One region of the Stenotrophomonas sp. YJH_SMC_65 genome, then DNA from elsewhere that is predicted to be linked to it. Evidence: predicted binding sites of a transcription regulator. Region 1 holds the regulator's gene; each other region holds the start of a gene.
What was found. Region 1 encodes FliA, which starts transcription of late flagellar genes. Its sites were predicted from a motif close to TAAAGTTTNNCNNNCNNNGGCCGATAA; they were not measured.
Positions count from the first base shown of each region.

Region 2: AC5P7A_RS21165 (chemotaxis protein CheW) is a predicted target of FliA. The motif match lies at 896-922, and genes of this name have one in related genera.
Region 3: AC5P7A_RS09390 (methyl-accepting chemotaxis protein) is a predicted target of FliA. The motif match lies at 2,688-2,714, and genes of this name have one in related genera.

Region 1 is NZ_JCAFSR010000017.1:26,480-30,931, forward strand. It holds gene flhF (flagellar biosynthesis GTPase FlhF) at 1-911, shown strand, start outside; gene AC5P7A_RS20955 (MinD/ParA family ATP-binding protein) at 898-1,785, shown strand; gene AC5P7A_RS20960 (RNA polymerase sigma factor FliA) at 1,782-2,528, shown strand; gene cheY (chemotaxis response regulator CheY) at 2,586-2,978, shown strand; gene AC5P7A_RS20970 (protein phosphatase CheZ) at 2,978-3,583, shown strand; gene AC5P7A_RS20975 (chemotaxis protein CheA) at 3,586-4,452, shown strand, end outside.
Region 2 is NZ_JCAFSR010000020.1:2,596-7,047, reverse strand. It holds gene AC5P7A_RS21170 (flagellar brake protein) at 8-781, shown strand; gene AC5P7A_RS21165 (chemotaxis protein CheW) at 965-1,456, shown strand; gene AC5P7A_RS21160 (hypothetical protein) at 1,592-1,975, shown strand; gene AC5P7A_RS21155 (methyl-accepting chemotaxis protein) at 2,077-4,452, shown strand.
Region 3 is NZ_JCAFSR010000004.1:274,125-278,576, reverse strand. It holds gene AC5P7A_RS09410 (LysR substrate-binding domain-containing protein) at 1-429, shown strand, start outside; gene AC5P7A_RS09405 (transporter substrate-binding domain-containing protein) at 464-1,180, opposite strand; gene AC5P7A_RS09400 (VOC family protein) at 1,263-1,634, shown strand; gene AC5P7A_RS09395 (arylamine N-acetyltransferase) at 1,700-2,539, opposite strand; gene AC5P7A_RS09390 (methyl-accepting chemotaxis protein) at 2,743-4,452, shown strand, end outside.

The sequences.
Region 1 (4,452 bases):
AGGACGACGCCGAGATCCGCCAGCTGCGCCAGGAAGTGGCCGGCATGCGCCAGGTGATCGAGCGCGAGATGAACCGCTTCACCGACGAGCGCCTGCGTGGCAGCCCGGTGCGCGCCACCGCGCTGGACCTGATGGACGAGTACGGTTTCGACGCCGGGCTGGCCCGCGACGTGGCCATGCAGATCCCGCTGGAAACCGAAGCCCATCGTGGCCGCGGCCTGATGCTGGGGCTGATCTCGCGCAAGCTGCCGATCGCCCCGGTCGACCCGCTGGAGGAAGGCGGCGTGATCGCGCTGGTCGGCCCGACCGGCGCCGGCAAGACCACCACCATCGCCAAGCTGGCCTCGCGCTTCGCCGAGAAGCACGCCCCGCGTGACGTCGCCCTGGTCACCACCGACACCACCCGCATCGGCGCCCGTGAACAGCTGTATGGCTACGGCCGCCAGCTCGGCATCGCCGTGCACGAGGCCAACAGCGGCACCGACCTGGACCAGCTGCTGGAACGCTTGAAGGACTACAAGCTGGTGCTGATCGATACCGCCGGCCTGGGCCCGCGCGACCGTGCCCTGGCCGCCCAGCTGCAGTGGCTGCGCGCCGCGCGCCAGGTGCGCACCCTGCTGGTGCTGCCGGCCAACACCAGCTTCGGCGACATGGACGAGGTGGTGCGCCGCTTCGGTGCGGCCAACCTGCAGGGCCTGGTGCTGAGCAAGCTGGACGAGACCGGCCGCTTCGGCAACGCCCTGTCGGTGGCCGTGGACCACGCCCTGCCGATCACCTGGGTGACCGATGGCCAGGACGTCCCGGAGGACCTGCACCGGGCCAGTGCAGCCAATCTTGTACTTCGCCTTGAAGATTTGCGCCGAGCGGCCGATATGCCCTGCAACCCGGAGTTGAACCATGCCGTCGCGTGAGTACGCCAAGCTGACCAAGACCTTCCCGCTGTCGGCCACCCGCAGCGAGCCGCTCGGCCCTGTGCGCACCATCGCCGTGACCGGCGGCAAGGGCGGCGTGGGCAAGACGAATGTGTCCGCCAACCTGGCGGTGGCGCTGGCCGGCATGGGCAAGCGCACGCTGCTGCTGGACGCCGACCTCGGCCTGGCCAACATCGACGTGATCCTGGGCTTGAACCCCACCTTTACGCTGGCCGACCTGGTGGCCGGCCGCTGCTCGCTGGACGACGTCATCGTCGAAGGCCCGAACGGCGTGCTGGTGGTCCCGGCCGCTTCCGGCCGCCGGCACATGGCCGAGCTTGCCCCGGCCGAGCATGTCGGCCTGGTCAACGTGTTCTCCGAACTGGAACGCGAGCTGGACATCATGGTGGTCGATACCGCCGCCGGCATCACCGACGGCGTGCTGACCTTCTGCCAGGCCGCGCAGGACACCGTGGTGGTGGTCTGTGACGAACCGGCCTCGATCACCGACGCCTACGCACTGATCAAGGTGCTGTCGCGCGAGCGCGGCGTGGACCGCATCCAGGTGGTGGCCAACATGGTGCGCGACCCGAACGAGGGCCGCGTGCTGTACGAGAAGCTGACCCGCGTCTGCGAGAAGTTCCTCGCCGATGTCTCGCTGAACTACCTGGGCTGCGTGCCGCAGGATGACTGGCTGCGCCTGTCGGTGCAGCGCCAGCAGCCGGTGGTGAAGGCCTATCCATCCAGCCCGTCGGCGCTGGCGATCACCGAGATCGCACGCCGCACCGCGCGTTGGCAGGCACCGACCGAACCGCGCGGTGGCGTCGAGTTCTTCCTCGAACGCATCCTCAAGCAGCGTGGGGTGGCCGCATGAAAGGCGCAGCCCACCAGTACAGGGAAGTCCAGCGCTCGGCGGCCAACGAGGTCATCGCCCAGCATTCGGACCTGGTGCGACGCATCGCCCACCACCTGGCCGCGCGCCTGCCGGCCAGCGTCGAAGTCGATGATCTGATCCAGGCCGGCATGATGGGCCTGATCGAAGCCTCGCGCAGCTACGACGCCGACCAGGGCGCCTCGTTCGAGACCTATGCATCGATCCGCATCCGCGGCTCGATGATCGACGAGATCCGCCGTGGCGACTGGGTGCCGCGCTCGGTGCACCGCCGTGCCCGTGATGCCGCCGCCACCATCCGCCGCCTGGAACAGAGCACGGGCCGTGCCGCCAGCGCCACCGAAGTGGCCGCCGCGATGGAGATGCCGCTGCCCGAGTACCTGAGGCTGATGGAAGACGCCGCACGTGGCCAGGTGCTGAGCCTGGAGTCGCGCATCGAAGACCAGGGCGAACTGGATACCGTCGCCCAGGGCGGCCCGACCCCGCAGCAGGTGCTGGAGCGCGGCGAGTTCGGTCGCGAGCTGGGCAAGGCCATCGGCCACCTGCCCGAGCGCGAACAGCTGGTGCTCTCGCTGTACTACGAGCAGGAGCTGAACCTGAAGGAGATCGGCGCGGTGCTCGGCGTGAGCGAGTCGCGGGTCTGCCAGATCCATGGCCAGGCCGTGCTGCGCCTGCGCGGCCGCCTGAAGATTTTCGAGGCCGTCGACGCCGGCCTGGAAGAATGAACATCCCCGAGGCGACTGCCCCCGGTCGCCCGGAATGAACAACAAAGGAACTCTGCTTTGAACAAGAACATGCGCATCCTCATCGTCGACGACTTCTCGACCATGCGTCGAATCGTCAAGAACCTGCTGGGCGATCTGGGCTTCACCAACACCGCCGAAGCCGAGGACGGGCATGCCGCGCTGTCGCTGCTGCAGAGCCAGCCCTTCGATTTCGTCGTCACCGACTGGAACATGCCGGTGATGACCGGCATCGAACTGCTCAAGGCGATCCGTGCCGACGCCAAGCTGAAGACCCTGCCGGTGCTGATGGTCACCGCCGAAGCCAAGCGCGAGCAGATCATCGAAGCGGCCCAGAACGGCGTGAACGGCTACATCATCAAGCCGTTCACCGCGCAGACGCTGGAAGAGAAGCTGGGCAAGATCTTCGAACGCCTGGCGGCCAGCGCCTGATGGATACCACGGTCGACAAGAACGCCCTCGCCCTGCGACTGCAGGAAGCCCTGGATGCCCTGGAGTCCGGTGACGAAGCCGCCTGGCGGCAACGCATCGACGGACTGGTCGCGCTGCGCACGCAGCCGATGATGAGCGGCCTCTCGCGGCTGGCCCGCGAGCTGGGGCAGGCCCTGGGCGAACTGCCGACCGTGCCCAGCGAGGCCGGCGAACTGGACGATGCGTGCGCACGTCTGGACCACGTGGTGGCGATGACCGAACAGGCTACCCACCGCACCCTGGACCTGGCCGAGGAATGCCGCAGCCTGACCGAGCAGCTGCGCGCCGAAGGCCTGCAGCCAGGCCAGGACGTGCAGCTCGAGCGCATCCGCCACAACCTGACCGAGATCGCCCTGACCCAGAGCTACCAGGACCTGACCGGGCAGATCATCCGTCGCGTGGTCGGCATCGTCCGCCGCGTGCATGAAGGCTTCGGCGCGCTCGGCCTGCCGCCGGAACAGCATCGCACCGACCCGGAACTGGCCGGGCCGGCACTGAAGGGACTGGACCGCCACGCGGTCTCGCAGAACGACGCCGACGACCTGTTGTCGGATCTGGGGCTGTAAGCATGAGCGCGGTATCCGACGACATCACTGCCGATTTCATCATCGAGGCACAGGAAATCCTGGATCGCCTCGGCGAACAGCTGGTGTCGCTGGAGCAGGCACCGCAGGACACCGAACAGCTCAACGCGGTGTTCCGGGGCTACCACACGCTCAAGGGCGGCGCGGGTTTCCTCGGTGTCACCGCCATGGTCGAGCTGTGCCACGCCGCTGAAGAAGCGCTGGGCGCTGCACGTGCCGGCCAGGCCGTGCTGCAGGCCCATCACTTCGACGCCGCCCAGCAATCGCTGGACTACCTGCAGTCGATGCTCGATGCCGTGTCTTCCGGCACCGAGCCGGGCTATGCACCGCCGGACCTGATCGCCCAGTTCGACGTGCATGGCGGTGCAGCAGCGCCTGCCGCCGCTGCCGCCGCACCGGCGGCCGGTGCCGGCGACCTGATCACCGATGACGAGTTCGAGGCGCTGCTCGACCAGCTGCACGGTGGCAACGCACCGACTGCGGTGGCGCCGGCAAAGAAGGCCGACGACGGCCTGATCAGCGAAGATGAGTTCGAAGCCCTGCTCGACCAGCTGCACGGTGGCGCCGCACCCGGCGCCAGGCCCGCGGCTGCGGTGGCGCCGGCACCGATCGCCGCCCCGCGCCCGGCCGCCGCACCGGCACCGGTGGCCAAGCCGGCCGCCAAGCCGCTGGCCGAAGCCGAACACACCGTGCGCGTGGACACCAAGCGCCTGGATGCGATCGTCAACCTGATCGGCGAACTGGTGCTGTCGCGCAACCGGCTCAAGACCCTGCGTGCGCGCCTGCGCGACGAGGAGCTGGACCGCGCCGTGTCCACCCTGGACATCGCCACCGCGCGCCTGCAGTCGGCG
Region 2 (4,452 bases), on a different contig from region 1:
AGATTCCATGTCCGACGGCAACGACACTGCAGTGCATGATGTCCACGCGGCTGATGCCGCGGACGAACGATTCCTGGTCCGCAACCCGCGCCAGCTGCGCCAGCTGCTGCGCTCGCTGATCGACCAGCGATCGCTGATCAACGCCCATATCGACGGCCGCGACCGTTCCTTCCCGACCGCCCTGCTCGACCTCGACGAAGACGAGGACTTCCTGCTGCTCGATGGCAGCCCACAGGAAGCCTCCAACCGCGCCGCCGAGCAGGCCGATCACCTGCTGTGCTTCGCCCAGCTCGAACGCGTGCTGGTACGGTTCCGGCTGCACGAACTGCAGCGCGTGGACAACGACGGCCATGTGGCCTTCCGTGCGCCGCTGCCTGACGAACTGGTGCACCTGCAGCGCCGCGAGCTGTACCGGCTGGAGACGCCGGTCACCGACTCGCCCCACCTGCTGCTGCCGCCTGGCGAAGCGCGCGCCGAAGCCCTGTCGATGCGCGTAGTGGACATCAGCGGTGGCGGCCTGGCCGTGGTGGTGCCCAATGACTGCGCGGTGTTTGGTCTGCAGAAGCGCTATCCGGCGCGGCTGTCGCTGCCGGACGGCCCCGACCTGGATATCGAACTGGTGGTCTGCAACCTGCTGCCGCAGCGTCAGCCCAATGGCATCGAGGTCAAGCGCGTGGGAATGCGCTTTGAATGCCTGCCACGCGGCGCCGACAGCGCCATCCAGCGCTACATCTTCCGCATCGACCGCCAGCGCAAGGCCCGCCGCAACGGCGAGCTCTGAGGCCGTCCGACCGGTAGTGCCGGCCGCCGGCCGGCAACCCTGGAACGCGTGCCGGGGTCAGATCCCTTTTCCCTGAAAAGGGATCTGACCCCATCCACGGCACTGCCCGGCACCTAAAGTCCCCCCCGGCGGGGCCGATATCGAGCCTGACACCGGGACTTCCGGCAGAACCAGGACCCCTCGATGAACGACAAGACCAGCTCCGCCGCCAGCGCCGGTGGCGAATTCCTCAGCTTCACCCTTGGTGACGAGCACTATGGCGTGGACATCCTCAAGGTGCAGGAAATCCGCGGCTACGACGCCGTCACCCGCGTGCCGGACGCCCCGGACTACATCAAGGGCGTGATCAACCTGCGCGGCACCATCGTCCCGGTCATCGACCTGCGCCTGAAGCTGCGCCTGGACAACGCCCGCTACGATGCCTTCACCGTGATGATCGTGCTGAACGTGGAAGACCGCGTGGTCGGCATCGTCGTCGACAGCGTCTCCGACGTGATCCCGCTGTCGGCCGAGCAGATCCGCCCGACCCCGGAATTCGGCGCCGCCGTCGACACCCGCTTCATCTCCGGCATCGGTACCCACGACGATCGCATGCTGATCCTGCTGGACATCGAGACCCTGCTCGACAGCGCCGACATGGGCCAGGCCAACCTCGCCGAAGACGTCGCTGCCTGAGCAACCGGAACTGCTTCACGTTCCAGTCACAAAACCCTTCAGTTCCCTTCGGCGGTGCCGATAGGGGGACAGAAGCCGGTCGCGCAGGAGCGCGCAGGACCGGCCCGATCGTTACCATCCCCGGAGATACCCTCGATGAAGTCCCTGTTTGCGTTCGTCTCGGCCGCTGTCCTGGCCACCACCGCCGCCTCCGCTTTCGCCCAGTCGGCCGACATGATCCCGCCGGAAATGGCGCCGCGTTCGGTCGGCAAGGACGGCATGGTCTGTGGCAAGGTCGAAAAGGCCCGTTACGCAGAAGGCTCCGAAGGCCAGCCGACCTTCCTGTACATGGGCGGCGCCTTCCCGCGCCACACCTTCTCGGCGCGTATCGCCGGCGAGAACCGCGGCAAGTTCTCCTTCCCGCTGGAAACCCTGGAAGGCAAGACCGTGTGCGTGATCGGCAAGATCCAGCGCGACGCCTCGCGTGCGGAAATCGAAGTCAGCTCGCCGGCCGGGCTGAAGCTGGCCAACATCAAGTAATCCGCCGTTCGTCGGACCACGCCGGGCCTGGTCCTGGCGTGGTTTCTGCTGCAACCGGGCCCGATGCCCGGGCGCGTCTGCCTTAGGAGCTCGCAACGCCCATGCCGTGGATCAACAACCTGAAACTGATGCCGAAACTGCTGCTGACCTTCGGCGTCCTCCTGCTGGTGATGCTGCTGCAGGGCATCGTCGCCTATCGCGGCCTGCATTCGCTGAACAACGTGACCACCGAGCTGGCCGGTTCACGCATGGAGAGCATCCGCATGGCCGGCGAGATGCGCGGCATGCTGGGCGAGTACCGCAATGCCGCCTACCAGCAGCTGATCCGCGCCAGCGATGACGTCAAGTCCGATGCGCGCAAGCAGGGCGTCGACCTGCGCGCCAGCATGGACAAGTCGATCAAGGAGTATCCGAAGCTGGTCGACAACCCGCAGCAGAAGAAGCTGTTCGACGCCTTCGCCAAGGAATGGAAGGACGCCTTGGCATCCTATGACAGCGTCACCGAGATGCTGGAACTGGACCTGCCGGACGACGCCATCGATACCTTCGTCGGCGAAACCCGCACCAAGCACCGCAAGGCCGCCTCCGCGCTGGAGGCGCTGATCGCCGAAGACAACCGCCTCGCCCGCGCCTCGCGCGAAGAGGCCGCATCCACCTACTCCGCCTCGGCCGTGCTGACCGTGATCGCCCTGCTGGGAGGCGCCGCGCTCGGCCTGGTGCTGGTGTGGCTGTTTGCCCGCGCCCTGGTCGGCAGCGTGCGTGGCGCCGTCTCGGTGGCCAACGACGTGGCCGGCGGCAAGCTCGATGGCCACATCGACGTCAGCCGCCAGGATGAAGTGGGCGAACTGATGCAGGCCATGCAGCGCATGCAGCGCGACCTGCGCGAGCGCATCGAGACCGACCAGGCCATCGCCCGCGAGAACCTGCGCATCCGTACCGCGCTGGACTACAGCTCGACCGGCGTCTACCTGACCGACACCAGCAACACCATCGTCTACAGCAACCGCGCCCTGCAGCAGACCCTGAGCCAGTACCAGGACGAACTGCGCCGCGACCTGCCGGACTTCGATGCGCAGGCTTCGCTGATCGGCAAGCCGGTCACCGTGCTCGAACACCGCGGCGAGATGGACCAGACCCTGCTGGGCAACCTGAAGGCACACGGCGTCGCCCGTCGCCCGATGCAGTACGGCGATGCCCAGTTCGCCCAGGTGGTCTCGACCATCCGCAATGAAGGCGGCGACACCGTCGGCTACGTGGTGGAATGGCGCGACCGTACCCAGGAAGCGCAGGTCGAAGCCGAAGTGGCCCGCGTGATCGCCCAGGCCGCCGCTGGCGACCTGTCCGGCCGCATCGATGCCAGCGACAAGGAAGGCTTCTTCCTGCAGCTGGCCCAGCAGATCAACGGCCTGCTGGACGCCAATGCCGGCAGCATCGAGCAGATCTCCGGCCTGCTGGCCGCGCTGTCGCAGGGCGACCTGACCGTGCGCATGCACGGCGATTACCAGGGCGTGTTCGCCCGGATGCGCGACGACGCCAACGCCACCGCCGCGCAGCTGAGCGAGATCGTCACCCGCATCAAGCAGTCCAGCCGCGCGATCAGCTCCGCTGCCGGTGAAATCGCCTCCGGCAACAGCGACCTGTCGCGCCGCACCGAACAGCAGGCCGCCAACCTGGAGGAAACCGCTGCCTCCATGGAGGAACTGACCTCCACCGTGCGCCAGAACGCCGAGCACGCACGCCAGGCCAACCAGCTCGCCATCGGCGCGCACGGTGTCGCCTCGCAGGGCGGTGACGTGGTCGGCCAGGTGGTCACCACCATGTCGGCCATCGAAGCCTCGTCGAAGAAGATCGCCGAGATCATCTCGGTGATCGACGGCATTGCCTTCCAGACCAACATCCTGGCGCTGAACGCCGCAGTGGAAGCCGCCCGTGCCGGCGAACAGGGCCGCGGCTTCGCCGTGGTCGCCAGCGAAGTGCGCACCCTCGCGCAGCGCTCGGCCGCGGCCGCCAAGGAGATCAAGGGCCTGATCGACGACTCGGTCGGCAAGGTCAACGACGGCTCGGCGCTGGTGCACAAGGCCGGCGCGACCATGGGCGAGATCGTCGCCTCGGTGCAGCGCGTGACCGACATCATGGCCGAGATCTCCGCCGCCTCGCAGGAACAGAGCGCCGGCATCGAACAGGTCAACCAGACCGTGGTGCAGATGGACGAAACCACCCAGCAGAACGCCGCGCTGGTGGAAGAAGCCACCGCCGCCGCACGTGCGATGGAAGAACAGGCCGGCCACCTCAGCGAGGCCGTGTCGATCTTCGTGGTGGACGAAGCCGAGGTCGTCGCCGCCCCGCGCGTCACCGCCCCGGCGCCGCGCGCCGCTGCACCGGCTGCCCCGGCCCCGGCTGCCCCGCCGGCCCGCCGCACGGCGGGTGGTCGCCCGATGGTCACCGAACTGGCCGACGGAGACTGGCAGGAGTTCTGA
Region 3 (4,452 bases), on a different contig from region 1:
CTGTTCGACGAGTGGCTGCTGCCGATGGCCAGCCCGGCGCTGATCGAACGCATGGGAGGGATCGACCGCGTGCCGCTGAACCAGTGGCCGCTGCTGGGGGATCCCGATGGCGCGTGGGGCGCCTGGTTCGCGCTGAGTGGGCAGAACCCGCCGCCGCGCTTCGTGGCGGTGCTGGATGATTCGGAGGCGCATCACCGTGCGGCGCTGGACGGGGTGGGCGTAGCGCTGGGACGGGTGACGCGGGCGCGCCTGCTGCTGGATTCGGGCCAACTGGTGGCGCTGTCCAGCCTGCGACTGAAAACCGCCTGGCCGCATTGGCTGGTCTACCCGCAGCGCTCGGCCCGCCATCGCGGCTTCCTGGCCTTCCGCGACTGGCTGCACGCTCAGGCGGCCGAGCACGTCCGGCACATGGCAGACGCGCATTTATAGCGTCGAGCCATGCCCGACTGCGTGTGTCCCGCAGTCACCGTACCAACGTAACCGCCTGCCCGGCACGGGCGAAGGCTTCGCCCAGCAACGAGCCTGCCTTGATCGCCTCCACTTCCTCGAACAGCGCCTGCAATGCATCGGCCGGGCGCGAGGCCGGCGCCGCGACCGCCTGCTGGATCACGGTGAAACGGTCGGCCAGCACGCGGTGGCCGGGATGCGCCTGCGCCCAGGCGGCCAGCGGCTGGCGCACGCCGGCGGCGGCATCCAGGCGCTGCAGATCGAACAGGGTGATGGCAGCGGCCGACGTCTCGGCCCGCTCGATCATGGCGTGGCGCAGTTCGCGGCTGAGGAACAGGTCGTAGGCGGCGCCACGACCGACCGCGATGCGCAGGCCATCGCGGTCCAGGTCGGCCACCTGCTGCGCAGGGCTGTCCTCGCGCACCAGGTAGGTGCCTTCGATCTCCACATAGGGGGCGCTGAAGGCGATGCGGTCGGCGCGCGCCGGATCGATGGCCAGGAAGGCCAGGTCCCAGGCATCCTTGCTGGCTGCAGCGACCACCGCGGCCGCGGCGTCGTGGCAGGTGAAGCGTGCCTGCACGCCCATGCGCTGCGCCAATGCCGTGGCCAGTTCCAGTGACGGCCCGCGCGGTGAGCGCGCGTCCCCCTGCGCCAGTACTGGATTGCCCAGGTTGATGGCCACGCGCAGGAAGCCCAGCGGTGCCAGCGCACCACGATGATCGGCCAGGGACATGCAGGACTCCGCGGGGAAAGGGCGGTCCAGCATGCCAGTACGGACCTGCAAGGCAGTGTCAGCATCCGGTTATCCTGCGGACATGAACCCCATCCTGCACGTCGAGATACCGGTCACTGACCTGGGCCGGGCCATCACGTTCTACCAGCACTGGCTGCAGGTGGCGGTGGACGAACCGATCCTGCTGCACGACTGCAGGATGGCTTACCTGCCGTTTGCCGATGAGGCCACCGGTGCCAGCATGGCGCTGGTGCGGGGGGCCGACTATCTGCCCTCCGTCCACGGTGCGCGCATCTACATCGGGGTTGATGACCTGGATGCCAGCCTCGAGCGTGCGCTGCAGGCCGGGGCCGAGCTGCGCTTCGGCCCGGCCGATGCCGGTGACTGGCGCGTGGCCGAGATCGCCGACAGCGAAGGCAATCGCATTGCGCTGCAGGCGCGCGTGGTTCTTTAGGGCCGAGCCCATGCTCGGCTGCTGTTGACCCAGCCGCCAACGCTCATCCGAGCATCGGCCCGGCTCTACACCGTGGCCGCGCGCGAGCGCTGCAGCCAGTCGTTGATCGCCGGGTCCAGCCGTGGGTCGTCCGGCAGCTGCATGCCGAAGCGCTGCTGCAACACCTCGCGCACGTCGCCCACATCGCGCAGCGGACGCTTGTCCGGTGCCTGGCCGGGACGGTACTCGGTGTAGTTGCCACTGCCGATGGTGCGTCGCCAGTCCGGCCCGGTCAGGGATGCGCGCAGCTGGCCGGGGAAACTGGAATCGGGATGGGTGCACACGTACCAGTTGCCCACGACGTTGTCGATCGGTGCCGGCGCGTGCAGGTCGAAGCGATACATCGCCCGCCAGCCATCGCCGGACTCGGCGGACAGCACGAAATCCCCCTCGCCGGGCAGGCGCTGCAACAGGAAGCGCTCGTGGGGCGTGGCCTGCGGCTGCGGATCATGCAGCCGCAGCGGCACGGTCGGGGTCAGGCTGCCGAAACCGGCATCCACCAGCCAGTCATCGCCGTCCACCTGCACGCGCAGCAGCAGGTGGGTGCGTGCGGTCAGTTCGCCGTCCTGGGCGGCCAGCAGCACGCGCGCGCTCAACGGCTGTGCATCGAAGCCCAGCGCCTGCAGCAGTGCCAGCAGGCCGCCGTTGAGTTCGAAGCAGTAGCCGCCACGACGGTCGTCGAGCAGCTTGCGCTGCACGCTGTCCAGGTCGATCGGTACTGCATCGCGCAGCAGGCAGCTGAGGGTTTCGAACGGCAGCAGTGCGTTGTGGCGCTGCTGCAGCAGGGTCAGGCCCGCCAGCGTCAGCGGTGGCAGTGCATCCAGCTGCAGGCGTTGCAGGTAGCGGGGGACATCGAGCGTCGTCATGCGCGCGCCGGGCGGGGGAGGGAGATCTACTGTGCTCTCCCAACCGGGGTTGAGGTCAAGCATTGCGCGGGTGTCATCCCCCCGTCGCCTGTGCCGGGTACAAAGGCCGCGTCCGCCAGCAATCGGTGGGAGTGAACCAGGAGCGCCCTAAAGTTGCGCCATTTCCCGCCGATACAGGTGCGTCCTTCCGCCTGGAGCCTGTCATGTCGGCCGTCGTCCCCCACCTCCGGTCCCTGCGCATGCGGCTTGCCGCACTGCGCTCGGCGTCCCCCGGCCTGCTGCTGTGGCTGCAGCCGCATCGGCTCAGTGTGGCCAGCAAGCTCAAGGCGACCCTGTGGGTCTGTGGGCTGGGCCTGATCGCGATCGCCGCCGTCTACGCCTGGACCGGCCATGCCAGCACGCAGGCGGCGCGCAGCCAGGCCAGCTACCAGCACGGCAGCGATCTGGCCGCGAGCGTGGCCACGCAGGTGGCCGAGGCGCGTCGTCTGCAGACCCAGTATGCACGTAGTTTCGACGATGCCGACCGCGCGCAGCTGCTGGCGACGCAGAAGGCGCTCCAGGCCGATCTTCAGGCGCTGCGCGCGATGCCGATGGATCCCGGCCGGCGCGAGGCGCTGCAGGCACTGACCGAAGCCGCCGGCGCGTTCTCGCAGGGTGTGGCCGCCCTGTTCGAACGCGTCGATGAGATGGGTCGTGGCGATGCCGGCCTCGCCGCGCAATTGCAGCAGGCCGCCGACGCCCTGCAGGCGCAGGTGGATGCGTTGCAGCGGCCTTCGTTGGCGTTGTCCCTGCAGAAGATGCGCCGCCAGGAGGCACTGCTGCTGCTCGATGGCGACTCCACCCATGCCGACCGTGCGAGCGAAGAAAAGCTGCCGTTCGATCTCGCACTGGTGGGCCTGCCGACCGATGCGCAGGATGCCCTTCGTAACGGCATGGAGGCCTATCAGGCCGCATTGCTGGGCTATACCGCCGCCCGCGTGGGCCTGGATGTAGAGGCGCAATCGCTGCTGGATACCGCCGCCGGCGTGGCGCCGGCGCTGGCCGTCTTCCAGCAGGCCCAGGTGGCGGCGCTGGCCAAGGCACAGGCGCGCCAGCAGGCCGGCGCACGCACCATGAGCGTGCTGTTCGCGGTGACCCTGCTGCTGGTCGCCGGTGTGTTGATCACCAGCCTGGTGCTGGTGCGGCGTGCGGTGCGCCAGCCGATCCAGGACACCCTGCGCTTCGCCAGCGACGTCGCCGACGACCGACTCGACACCACCCTGCGCGTCTACAACGCCAACGATGAAATCGGCCAGCTGGCGCAGCGCCTGGTCGACATGCAGCAGCGCCTGCGCGCGCGCATCGAGGCCGAGCGTGCCGTGGCGCGCGGCAACACCCGTGTGCGGCAGGCATTGGACAGTGCGCAGACCGGGCTGATGGTGATCGATGCCGAGGGCCGGGTGGCCTACGTCAATCCGGCACTGCTGCAGCAACTCGAGCGCGAGGCCGAAGATCTGGTGGGCAGCGATGCCGTGGGCCTGCATCCGGCGCTGGCCAGCCTGGCCGGCGCGCGCCAGCGCGAGGAGCGCGAGATCGGCCATGCCGGCGTGCGCTACCAGCTGATTGCCAACCCCATCATCGACGAAGGGCAGTTCCTCGGCGTAGCGGTGGAATGGCGCAGTCGTGCGCTGGAGACGCTGCTGGAAACCGAGGTCGCTGCCCTGGTCGATGCTGCAGCACGCGGCGACCTGCATGGCCGTATCGTGCTGGAGGGCAAGCAGGGCTTCGTGCGCACCTTGTCGACCAGCATCAATCGCCTGCTGGCCACCTTTGAAACCAACCTTGGTGACCTGCAGGCACTGCTGGCTGCGCTGGCCCGCGGCGACCTCAGCGTGCGCATGGAGGGGGACCTGCAGGGCGTGTTCGCGCGCATG